Regions from separate parts of the Microbacterium resistens genome, predicted to be linked through region 1. Evidence: riboswitches for the same ligand, from Rfam matches in the RefSeq annotation. Region 1 holds a riboswitch; the other holds the start of a gene.
What was found. A riboswitch is a leader RNA that binds a small molecule or an ion and turns the genes downstream of it on or off. The one in region 1 is predicted to bind FMN.

Region 1 (4,401 bases):
GGGACTGGCGCTCATGGCGCTGCTGGTCGTGGGCGACGCCTTCTTCGTCGTCGTGCCCGGCGAGATCGCGGTGACGGCGCTCGGCGCGCTCGCGGTGTCGCTCGGCTCGCCCGCGCTGTGGGCGGTCGTCCTCTGCGCTGCGGCAGCCGCCGCCGTCGGCGACGTGGCCTGCTATCTCATCGGACGCGGGGTCGGGGTCGAGCGGTGGCGGTGGATGCGCTCGCGCCGGGTCCGGGCGGCACTGGAGTGGGCGCGCGGCCGCCTGGATCGAGGGACCGCCACGGTGCTGTTCACCGCCCGGTTCGTCCCCTTCGCCCGGTTGGCGGTCAACCTCGTCGCCGGCGCGTCCCGGATCCACCCGCCGCGGTACCTGGGACTGGTGGTCCTCGCGGCGACAGGGTGGGCGGCCTACCAGGCGGCGATCGGAGCGGCGATCGCCGCGATCGTCCCGGGCGGGCCGCTGGTGGCGATCGTGGTGTCCGTGGCGCTGGCGGTCGGGATCGGCCTCCTGATCGACGTCGCCGTCACGGGAGCGCGGCGCGCCCGACGGCCCTCCCCTCCGCGGCGGGGCGAACAGTAGGCTGGCGCGCATGAGTACCGAAGACAATGCCGTCCCCTCTGAGGAGATGAAGCGCAAGTTCAAGGAGGCGCTCGAGAAGAAGAACGCGCGGCACCGCAACGGCGAGGCGCACCTCGACGGCGACTCCGCCGTCCACGCGACCGCGGCCCCGCAGATGAAGCGCGAGTTCCGACGCAAGAGCGGCTGAGACACCGTCGGCGAGGAGGGAGGACCGGTCCGTCCGGTCCTCCCTCCTCTCTGTCTCCGGCGGACGGCGAGCGGCCCGGGTGGCGATCCGCGCACGGGAGGATTAGCGTCGAGCGGGTGAGCACTGCACGATCGACCGCCCGCGGGCGTCACGCGCGCGCCGTCGGGGCGCGCCTGGGGAGCGCGCTCGTGCTCGCGGCCGGACTCCTCGTCGCCGCCCCCGTGGCCGGGCACGCCGAGGACTATCCGACGTGGGAGGACGTGCAGAGCGCCCGCGGCGACGAGCAGGCGACCCAGGCGCAGATCACACGGATCGAGACGGCGCTGAGCGCTGCGCAGTCGCAGGCCGCCACTACCTCGCGGACCGCCCTCGACGCGGCCACCGCCGCGAAGACCGCACGCGCCGAGGCCGACGCCGCGGCCCAGCGCGCCGAGTTGCTCGCGGCGCAGAGCGAGGACGCGGCCCGAGCCCTCGACGAGACCCGGAGCGCATCCGGGGCCCTGGCCGCCGGTCGCTATCGCGCCGAGTCCGCCGCGCCGACCGCCGTGCGGCTGTTCACCGCGGCCGATCCCGATGAGCTCCTCACCCGCCTCGGCGTCCTCGACCGTCTCGACGAGACCTGGGCGACGCTCGCCCGTCGCTCGCAGGCCGATGCCGCCCTGGCTTCGACGCTGCGCGATCAGGCGGCCGAGGCCGAGCGCGCCCGCGCCGCTCTCGCCGCCGACGCGGAGAGGGCGGCCCAGAAGGCCGCAGAGGCGGCGGACACCGAGGCCACGACGGTCTCCGGACTCCGGGGACACGTCGACACGCTCTACGCCCAGCTGGCCGCGCTGAAGGACACCACCGCGGAGACGGAGCGACGGTACTGGATCGGCCAGCAGCTCGAGAACGAGCCGCCGGCGGCGCCCCCTGCCGCTCCGGCCCCGGCGCCCGGAGGCGATCCCGCGCCGGCGCCTGCCCCAGCCCCGGCACCCGCCCCGGCACCGGAGCCCGAACCGGCCCCCGCGCCCGACCCGGAGCCCGCGCCCGAACCGGCTCCGGCACCGCCCGAGGTGATCGTCGATCCCCAGGGCGCCCAGGACTACGCGCGCGGAGCCCTCGCCGGATGGGGGTGGGGCGGGGACCAGTTCGAGTGCCTGGTGCTGCTGTGGAACCGCGAGTCCGGCTGGCGCGCCGATGCCATGAACCCGTCCAGCGGCGCCTACGGCATCCCGCAGGCGCTGCCCGGCGAGAAGATGGCGAGCGCGGGCCCGGACTGGCGGACCAACGGGCGCACGCAGGTGGACTGGGGACTCGGCTACATCGCGGACCGCTACGGCTCCCCGTGCGGTGCGTGGCAGCACTCCGAGAACACCGGCTGGTACTGAGTGACACCGGCTGGTGCCGAGCACTGAGCCATGGTGCCGCCGACAGGATCGCACGGTCGCCGGTGGTAGCGTCGTAGCCGTCCTCAGGGCGGGGCGGAAATCCCCACCGGCGGTGTCGCGGCGTTGTCCGCGCGAGCCCGCGAACGGTCCCCATGGCGGGGACCGCCGACCCGGTGCGAACCCGGGGCCGACGGTCACAGTCCGGATGAGAGAGGACGGAAAGAGGTTCCCTCATGTCCAAGATCGCCATCGTCGCCGCGCAGTGGCACGCCGAGATCGTCGACGAGGCCGTGACGGCGTTCATCGCCCGTCTCGGCGAGCTCGGTCTCGACGACGTCGACGTGTTCCGCGTCCCCGGCGCTTTCGAGATCCCCCTGCACGTGACGCGTCTCGCCCGCAGCGGCCGATATGCCGCCGTCGCCACCAGCGCGCTGGTCGTGGACGGCGGGATCTACCGGCACGACTTCGTCGCCGCCACGGTCGTGGACGCGCTCATGCGGGTGCAGCTCGACACGGACGTCCCGGTGTTCTCAGCGGTGCTGACGCCGCACCACTTCCACGGGCACCAGGAGCACAGCGACTACTTCAGCCGGCACTTCGCCGTGAAGGGGCGCGAGCTCGCCGACGCCGTGTCCGGCACGCTCACCAGCCTCGACGCGATCGGCTGATCGGGGTCCGATACCGACGATCGGGGCGCGGGGTGGGGCCGATCAGCCCCACCCCGCGCCCCGAACCACCCGGGTACGCCCCGCTCACTCTCCGGCGAGACCGCCGAGCAAGTGCCCGAAGGACTTCCCCTGGCCGAGGTACGTCGCCGGGTCGAACGGATCCGCACCGCCCGCCGGCTCCCGGCGGGCGATCGCCTCGGCGAGCTCCCGGGCGCCGCGCTCGACCCGCGAGCTCAACGGAGCGACGTCGTCCGCGTTCGCGCCCCAGTCGCTGGAGGCGGCGAACACGCCCGTCGGCACCGGCTCCGCGTGCAGGTAGGTGAACAGCGGACGGATCGCGTAGTCGATCGCGAGCGAGTGCCGGGCGGTGCCGGCGTTGGCCCCGATGAGCACCGGGGTACCGGTGAGCGCATCGGGGTCGAGCACGTCGATGAACGACTTGAACAGCCCCGAGTAGCTCGTCGAGAAGATCGGCGTGACCGCGATCACCGCATCGGCGGAGACGACGGTGTTGATCGCCGTCTCGAGCGCCGGGGGCGCGAAGCCCGTGAGCAGGTTGTTCGTGATGTCGTGGGCGAGGTCGCGCAGCTCGATCACGTCGACCGACACCTCGATGTCACGCTCCGCCAGGGCCTTGGCCGTCTCCGCCGCGAGGCGATCGGCGAGCATCCGGGTCGACGACGGGTTCGACAGCCCCGCCGAGACGACGGCGATACGACGTGCGTCCATGTCAGTTCGCTCCCTTCGTGGCGGCGGCGCCGAACGCCGACCCCGCGGCCGGCGGAACCGCTCCGCCGTCCTGGTACGGCGACCCGGCGGTGAGGTTGTCCCCGCGGTTCGCTCCCGGGCGCGCCTGGCGCGCCGGGCCGTCGCCGTACACGGCCTTCACCCGCGCGGCGTGCGTCGGGGCGTCGGGCACCGTCGCCGGCCGGTTCTGGGCCAGCTCCTTGCGCAGCACCGGGACCACCTCGCCGCCGAGCAGGTCGATCTGCTCCAGGACGATCTTGAGGGGCAGGCCCGCGTGGTCCATCAGGAACAGCTGGCGCTGGTAGTCGCCGAAGTGGTCGCGCATGGCGGCGTAGCGGTCGATCACCTGCTGAGGCGACCCCACGGTGAGCGGGGTCATCTCGGTGAAGTCCTCCATCGACGGTCCGTGTCCGTAGACCGGGGCGTTGTCGAAGTACGGACGGAACTCGTTCACGGCGTCCTGCGAGTTCGGGCGGATGAAGGCCTGCCCGCCGAGTCCGACGATGGCCTGCTCGGCCGTGCCGTGGCCGTAGTGCGCGTACCGCTGGCGGTACAGCTCGATCAGACGCTGGTAGTGCTCCTTCGGCCAGAAGATGTTGTTCGCGAAGAAGCCGTCACCGTAGTAGGCGGCCTGCTCGGCGATCTCCGGCGTGCGGATCGAGCCGTGCCACACGAACGGCGCCACGCCGTCCAGCGGACGCGGGGTGGAGGTGAAGCCCTGCAACGGCGTGCGGAACTTCCCCTCCCAGTCCACGACGTCCTCCCGCCAGAGCTTGTGCAGGAGCGCGTAGTTCTCGATCGCGAGCGGAAGGCCCTGACGGATGTCCTGTCCGAACCACGGGTACACGGGCC
Region 2 (4,401 bases), 300 kb from region 1:
TCCCGGTCGGCGACGACCAGAAGCAGCACGTCGAGCTCACCCGCGACCTCGCCGAGCGCTTCAACTCCCGCTTCGGGACGACGTTCACGATTCCGATGCCGGTGATCCAGAAGGACACCGCCCGCATCTACGATCTGCAGAACCCGACGTCGAAGATGTCGAAGTCCGCCGAGAGCGACGCCGGCGTCCTCTGGCTGCTGGACGACCCGGCGAAGTCCGCGAAGAAGATCATGCGCGCGGTGACCGACACCGAGGGCAGCGTTCGCTACGACCGGGACGAGAAGCCCGGGGTCTCCAACCTGCTCACGATCTACGCCGCGCTGACCGGACGACAGGTCGCCGCGATCGAGGACGAGTACGCGGGCCGCGGCTACGGCGATTTCAAGAAGGGTCTCGCCGAGGTCGTCGTGGAGGAGTTCGGGCCCGTGCGGGAGCGTGCGCAGGAGCTGCTCGCGGACCCGGCCGAGCTCGACCGCATCCTCGCGGCGAACGCCGCCCGCGCCGACGAGGTCGCCGACGCGACCCTCGCCGACGTCTACGACAAGGTCGGCCTGCTCCGCCGCGTCTGACGGTCCGCCGGGCCGGCGGTGCCCGTTTTGGGGCTCGTTACGGCACAAGAACACCCCGAAACGAGCCCCGAATCCCCGAACGGCGCCCCAAGAACCGGCGCTGACCGGGGCCGGGAACCGGGGCGGCGGCCCCTCCGAGATATCCTGGAGGGATGGATTCCGTCGTGCTGCACACCGATCGTCTCGTCCTCCGCCCGCCGACGGAGACCGACGTCGACGCGATCACCGCAGCATGCCAGGACCCCGAGATCCCGCGCTGGACGACGGTCCCCAGCCCGTACTCCCGCAAGGACGCGGAGGACTTCGTCGCCTTCGTCGCACAGGCCTGGGACGACGGCAACGAGGCCGTATGGGGCGTCTACCGCGACGAGTCCCTCATCGCGTGCGTCGGACTGCACCACATCACCGAACACCGCGCGGGCGGGCACGCAGAGCTCGGGTACTGGACCGCTCCCGCCGCACGCGGGCACGGCTACCTCAGCGAGGCGGCCCGCGCCGTCGTCGACTGGGGTTTCCGTGACCTCGGCCTCGCCCGCATCCAGTGGCAGGCGGTGGAGGGCAACATCCCGTCGGCGCGCACCGCCCGCGGCCTCGGCTTCCGCTTCGAGGGCACGCGCCGTCAGGCCCTCGTCAGCCACCGCGGCCGCGACGACGGCTGGACGGCGGGTCTGCTGTCGACCGACGACCGCTCCCCCGTCGATTGGCCGGTGGATCTGGGCTGACCGAGCGGGGACGAGACCGGCACGGATGTCGGCGTCCGGTGGCAGGATGGGCGCATGCCCGAGATGCCGGAGGTCCAGGGTCTCGTCGACTTCCTCGCCGAGAGGACGACAGGTCTGACGCTCACGCGCGCCGCGGTGTCCGCCATCGCCGCGCTCAAGACCTTCGACCCGCCGCTGACGGCGCTGCCCGGCGCCGCCGTGCGGGGCGTGCAGCGACACGGGAAGTTCATCGACCTGGACCTCGCGGCGCCGGGCGGCGAAGGCCTGCACCTCGTGTTCCATCTCGCCAAGGCCGGGTGGCTCCGCTGGTACGAGCAGGTGCCGACCGCCCCGGTCCGTCCCGGCCGCTCGCCGATCGCCCTCCGCGTGGCCTTCGACGACGACAGCGGCTTCGATCTCACCGAGGCGGGCACGAAGAAGTCCCTGGCCGTGTACGTCGTCCGAGACCCCGCAGAGGTCCCCGGGATCGCCCGGCTCGGCCCTGACCCCTTGGATCCCGCCTTCACGAGGGAGACGTTCGCCGCGCTCCTCGAGGGGCGACGCACGCAGATCAAGGGGCTCCTGCGCGATCAGGGGGTGATAGCCGGGATCGGCAATGCGTACTCGGACGAGATCCTGCACGCGGCGCGCATGTCGCCGTACGCGGCGGCCGCCTCTCTCGGCCCGGAGGACGTGACCCGGCTCTACGACGCCATGCACTCCACCCTGGCCGAGGCGGTGGCCGCGGCCTCCGGAAAGCCCCCGGCGGACCTGAAGGACGCCAAGCGGCGCGGGATGCAGGTCCACGGCCGACGCGGCGAGGCCTGCCCCGTCTGCGGGGACACCGTGCGCAGCGTCTTCTTCGCGGACCGGTCCCTGGAGTACTGCCCGACCTGTCAGACCGGTGGGAAGACGCTCGCCGACCGCCGCCTCTCGCGATTGCTCAAGTAACCCGGAGACGCGGGAAAGATGCAACGGAATAAGATCGGGGGTGATGCGTTGAGGAGACTCAGAGCATCAACGTGCTCCGGGGTCGGTGAGAATCCGAACCGGCGGTGAGAGTCCGCGAACCGAGGACGCGCCCCGCGCGACCGAGGCCGATCCGGTGGAATTCCGGAACCGACGGTGATGCGAGGCAGAGCCTCGTCAGTCCGGATAGGAGGCAGCACGCGAGTATTCGACGTGCGTCCCCGGAGCCATCGATCAGGTCGGAAAGGGACGACGCACATGACGACGACGGCGGCTGAGCGCGCGGCCATGACGCGCGCCATCGAGCTGGCCCGTCGCGGTCCCCGCGGCGTCAATCCGCAGGTCGGCGCCGTTCTGCTCTCCCCTACGGGTGAGACCCTTGCGGAAGGCTGGCATCGCGGCGCCGGGACCCCGCACGCCGAGGTCGATGCCCTGTCCCGCCTCGCTCCCGGCGCCGCGCACGGCGCCACCGCGGTCGTCACGCTCGAGCCGTGCAACCACACCGGTCGCACCGGCCCGTGCGCGGTCGCCCTCATCGAGGCCGGCGTGTCGCGCGTCGTCTACGCGCTGGACGACCCGGGAGAGCTGTCGGGGGGCGGGGCCGAGCGCCTGCGCGGCGCCGGCGTCGACGTCGAGGCCGGCGAGCAGGCGGACGCCGCCAGGGAGGTCGTCGCCGACTGGATGACCGCCCAGCGTCTCGGGCGCCCGCACGTCACCGTGAAGTGGGCCCAGAGCCTGGACGGACGCGCGGCCGCGGCCGACGGGTCGAGCCAGTGGATCACCGGCGCCGCCGCGCGCGCCGACGTGCACCGCCGTCGTGCCCGGGCGGATGCGATCGTCGTGGGCACGGGAACCGTCCTCGCCGACGACCCTGCGCTCACCGCACGCGACGGCGGCCGCCTTCTCGACCACCAGCCGGTCCCTGTCGTGATCGGCAGCCGTGCGGTCCCCGCCGACGCCGCGCTGCGACAGCACCCGCACGAGCCGATCCTGATCCCCGGACACGACCTCCGCGAGGCGTTGCTGCTGCTGCATGACCGCGGCCTCCAGCGCGTCTTCGTCGAGGGCGGCCCGACGCTCGCCAGCGCGTTCGTCGCCGCCGGGCTCGCGGACGCCGTCCTCGCCTACATCGCGCCGGTCCTGCTGGGAGGCCCCCGGCTCGCCCTGACGGACATCGGCGTCGCCGACATCTCCGGGGCGCGGCGCCTCGTCGTGGACGAGTGGCTGCCCCTCGGAGCGGATCTGCTCGCGATCGCCCGGCCCGCCTCGCCCCACGACCACGACGGACCCCCCGAAGGAGCAGCCTGATGTTCACCGGAATCATCGAGGAGGTCGGCGAGATCACCGCGATCGTCCCGGCCGGAGACGGCTGGCGGCTCACCGTGCGTGCTCCCCGCGCGGCCTCGGACGCCGTGCACGGGGAGTCGATCGCGGTGAGCGGCGTGTGCCTCACCGTCGTGGGCTCCACGACGGACACCTTCGACGCCGATGTCATGAAGCAGACCCTCGACGTCTCGGCGATCGCCGACGCGCAGGTCGGCACGCGGGTCAACATCGAGAAGGCGATGCCCGTCGGCGCCCGCCTGGGCGGGCACATCGTGCAGGGGCACGTGGACGGCATCGGCACGGTGCTCGACGTCCGCCCGGGTGCGCAGTGGAGCGTGCTGCGCGTCTCCCTGCCTGCGGACCTGGCGCCGCTGGTGGTGGACAAGGGGTCGATCAGCGTCGCCGGAACCTCCCTCACGGTCAGCGCCGTGAGCGCCCCCACGGCCGCGAGCGGACACTGGTTCGAGGTCTCCCTCATCCCCGAGACGCTCGCCGCGACCACTCTCGGCGCCCTCCGGGTCGGCGATCGGGTCAACCTCGAGACCGACGTCCTCGCCCGTCACGTCGAGCGCCTCCTGGCGTTCCGCGCGCACACTCCGGCAGCTCAGACCCCCGGCGCACCGGACGCCGGCACGGAAGGAGGCTCGCGATGAGCCTGTCCACCATCCCCGAGGCCCTCGACGCGCTGCGCGCCGGACGGCCCGTCATCGTCGCCGACGACGAGAACCGCGAGAACGAGGGCGACGTCATCCTGTCGGCCGAGCTGGCCACGCCCGAGTGGGTGGCCTGGACCGTGCGCTGGTCCTCCGGCTTCCTGTGCGCGCCCATGCCCGCCG

Region 2: another riboswitch for FMN. It lies ahead of ribD (bifunctional diaminohydroxyphosphoribosylaminopyrimidine deaminase/5-amino-6-(5-phosphoribosylamino)uracil reductase RibD); the one in region 1 lies ahead of K8F61_RS06960 (6,7-dimethyl-8-ribityllumazine synthase).

Annotation. Positions count from the first base shown of each region.
Region 1 covers NZ_CP082781.1:1,421,928-1,426,328, forward strand. Annotated here, with positions in the region: gene K8F61_RS06945 (DedA family protein) at 1-580, shown strand, start outside; gene K8F61_RS06950 (DUF5302 domain-containing protein) at 591-767, shown strand; gene K8F61_RS06955 (aggregation-promoting factor C-terminal-like domain-containing protein) at 884-2,134, shown strand; FMN riboswitch at 2,210-2,355, shown strand; gene K8F61_RS06960 (6,7-dimethyl-8-ribityllumazine synthase) at 2,368-2,802, shown strand; gene K8F61_RS06965 (FMN reductase) at 2,887-3,531, opposite strand; gene K8F61_RS06970 (LLM class flavin-dependent oxidoreductase) at 3,533-4,401, opposite strand, start outside.
Region 2 covers NZ_CP082781.1:1,722,704-1,727,104, forward strand. Annotated here, with positions in the region: gene trpS (tryptophan--tRNA ligase) at 1-569, shown strand, start outside; gene K8F61_RS08285 (GNAT family N-acetyltransferase) at 722-1,291, shown strand; gene K8F61_RS08290 (Fpg/Nei family DNA glycosylase) at 1,346-2,221, shown strand; FMN riboswitch at 2,290-2,442, shown strand; gene ribD (bifunctional diaminohydroxyphosphoribosylaminopyrimidine deaminase/5-amino-6-(5-phosphoribosylamino)uracil reductase RibD) at 2,498-3,547, shown strand; gene K8F61_RS08300 (riboflavin synthase) at 3,547-4,218, shown strand; gene ribA (GTP cyclohydrolase II) at 4,215-4,401, shown strand, end outside.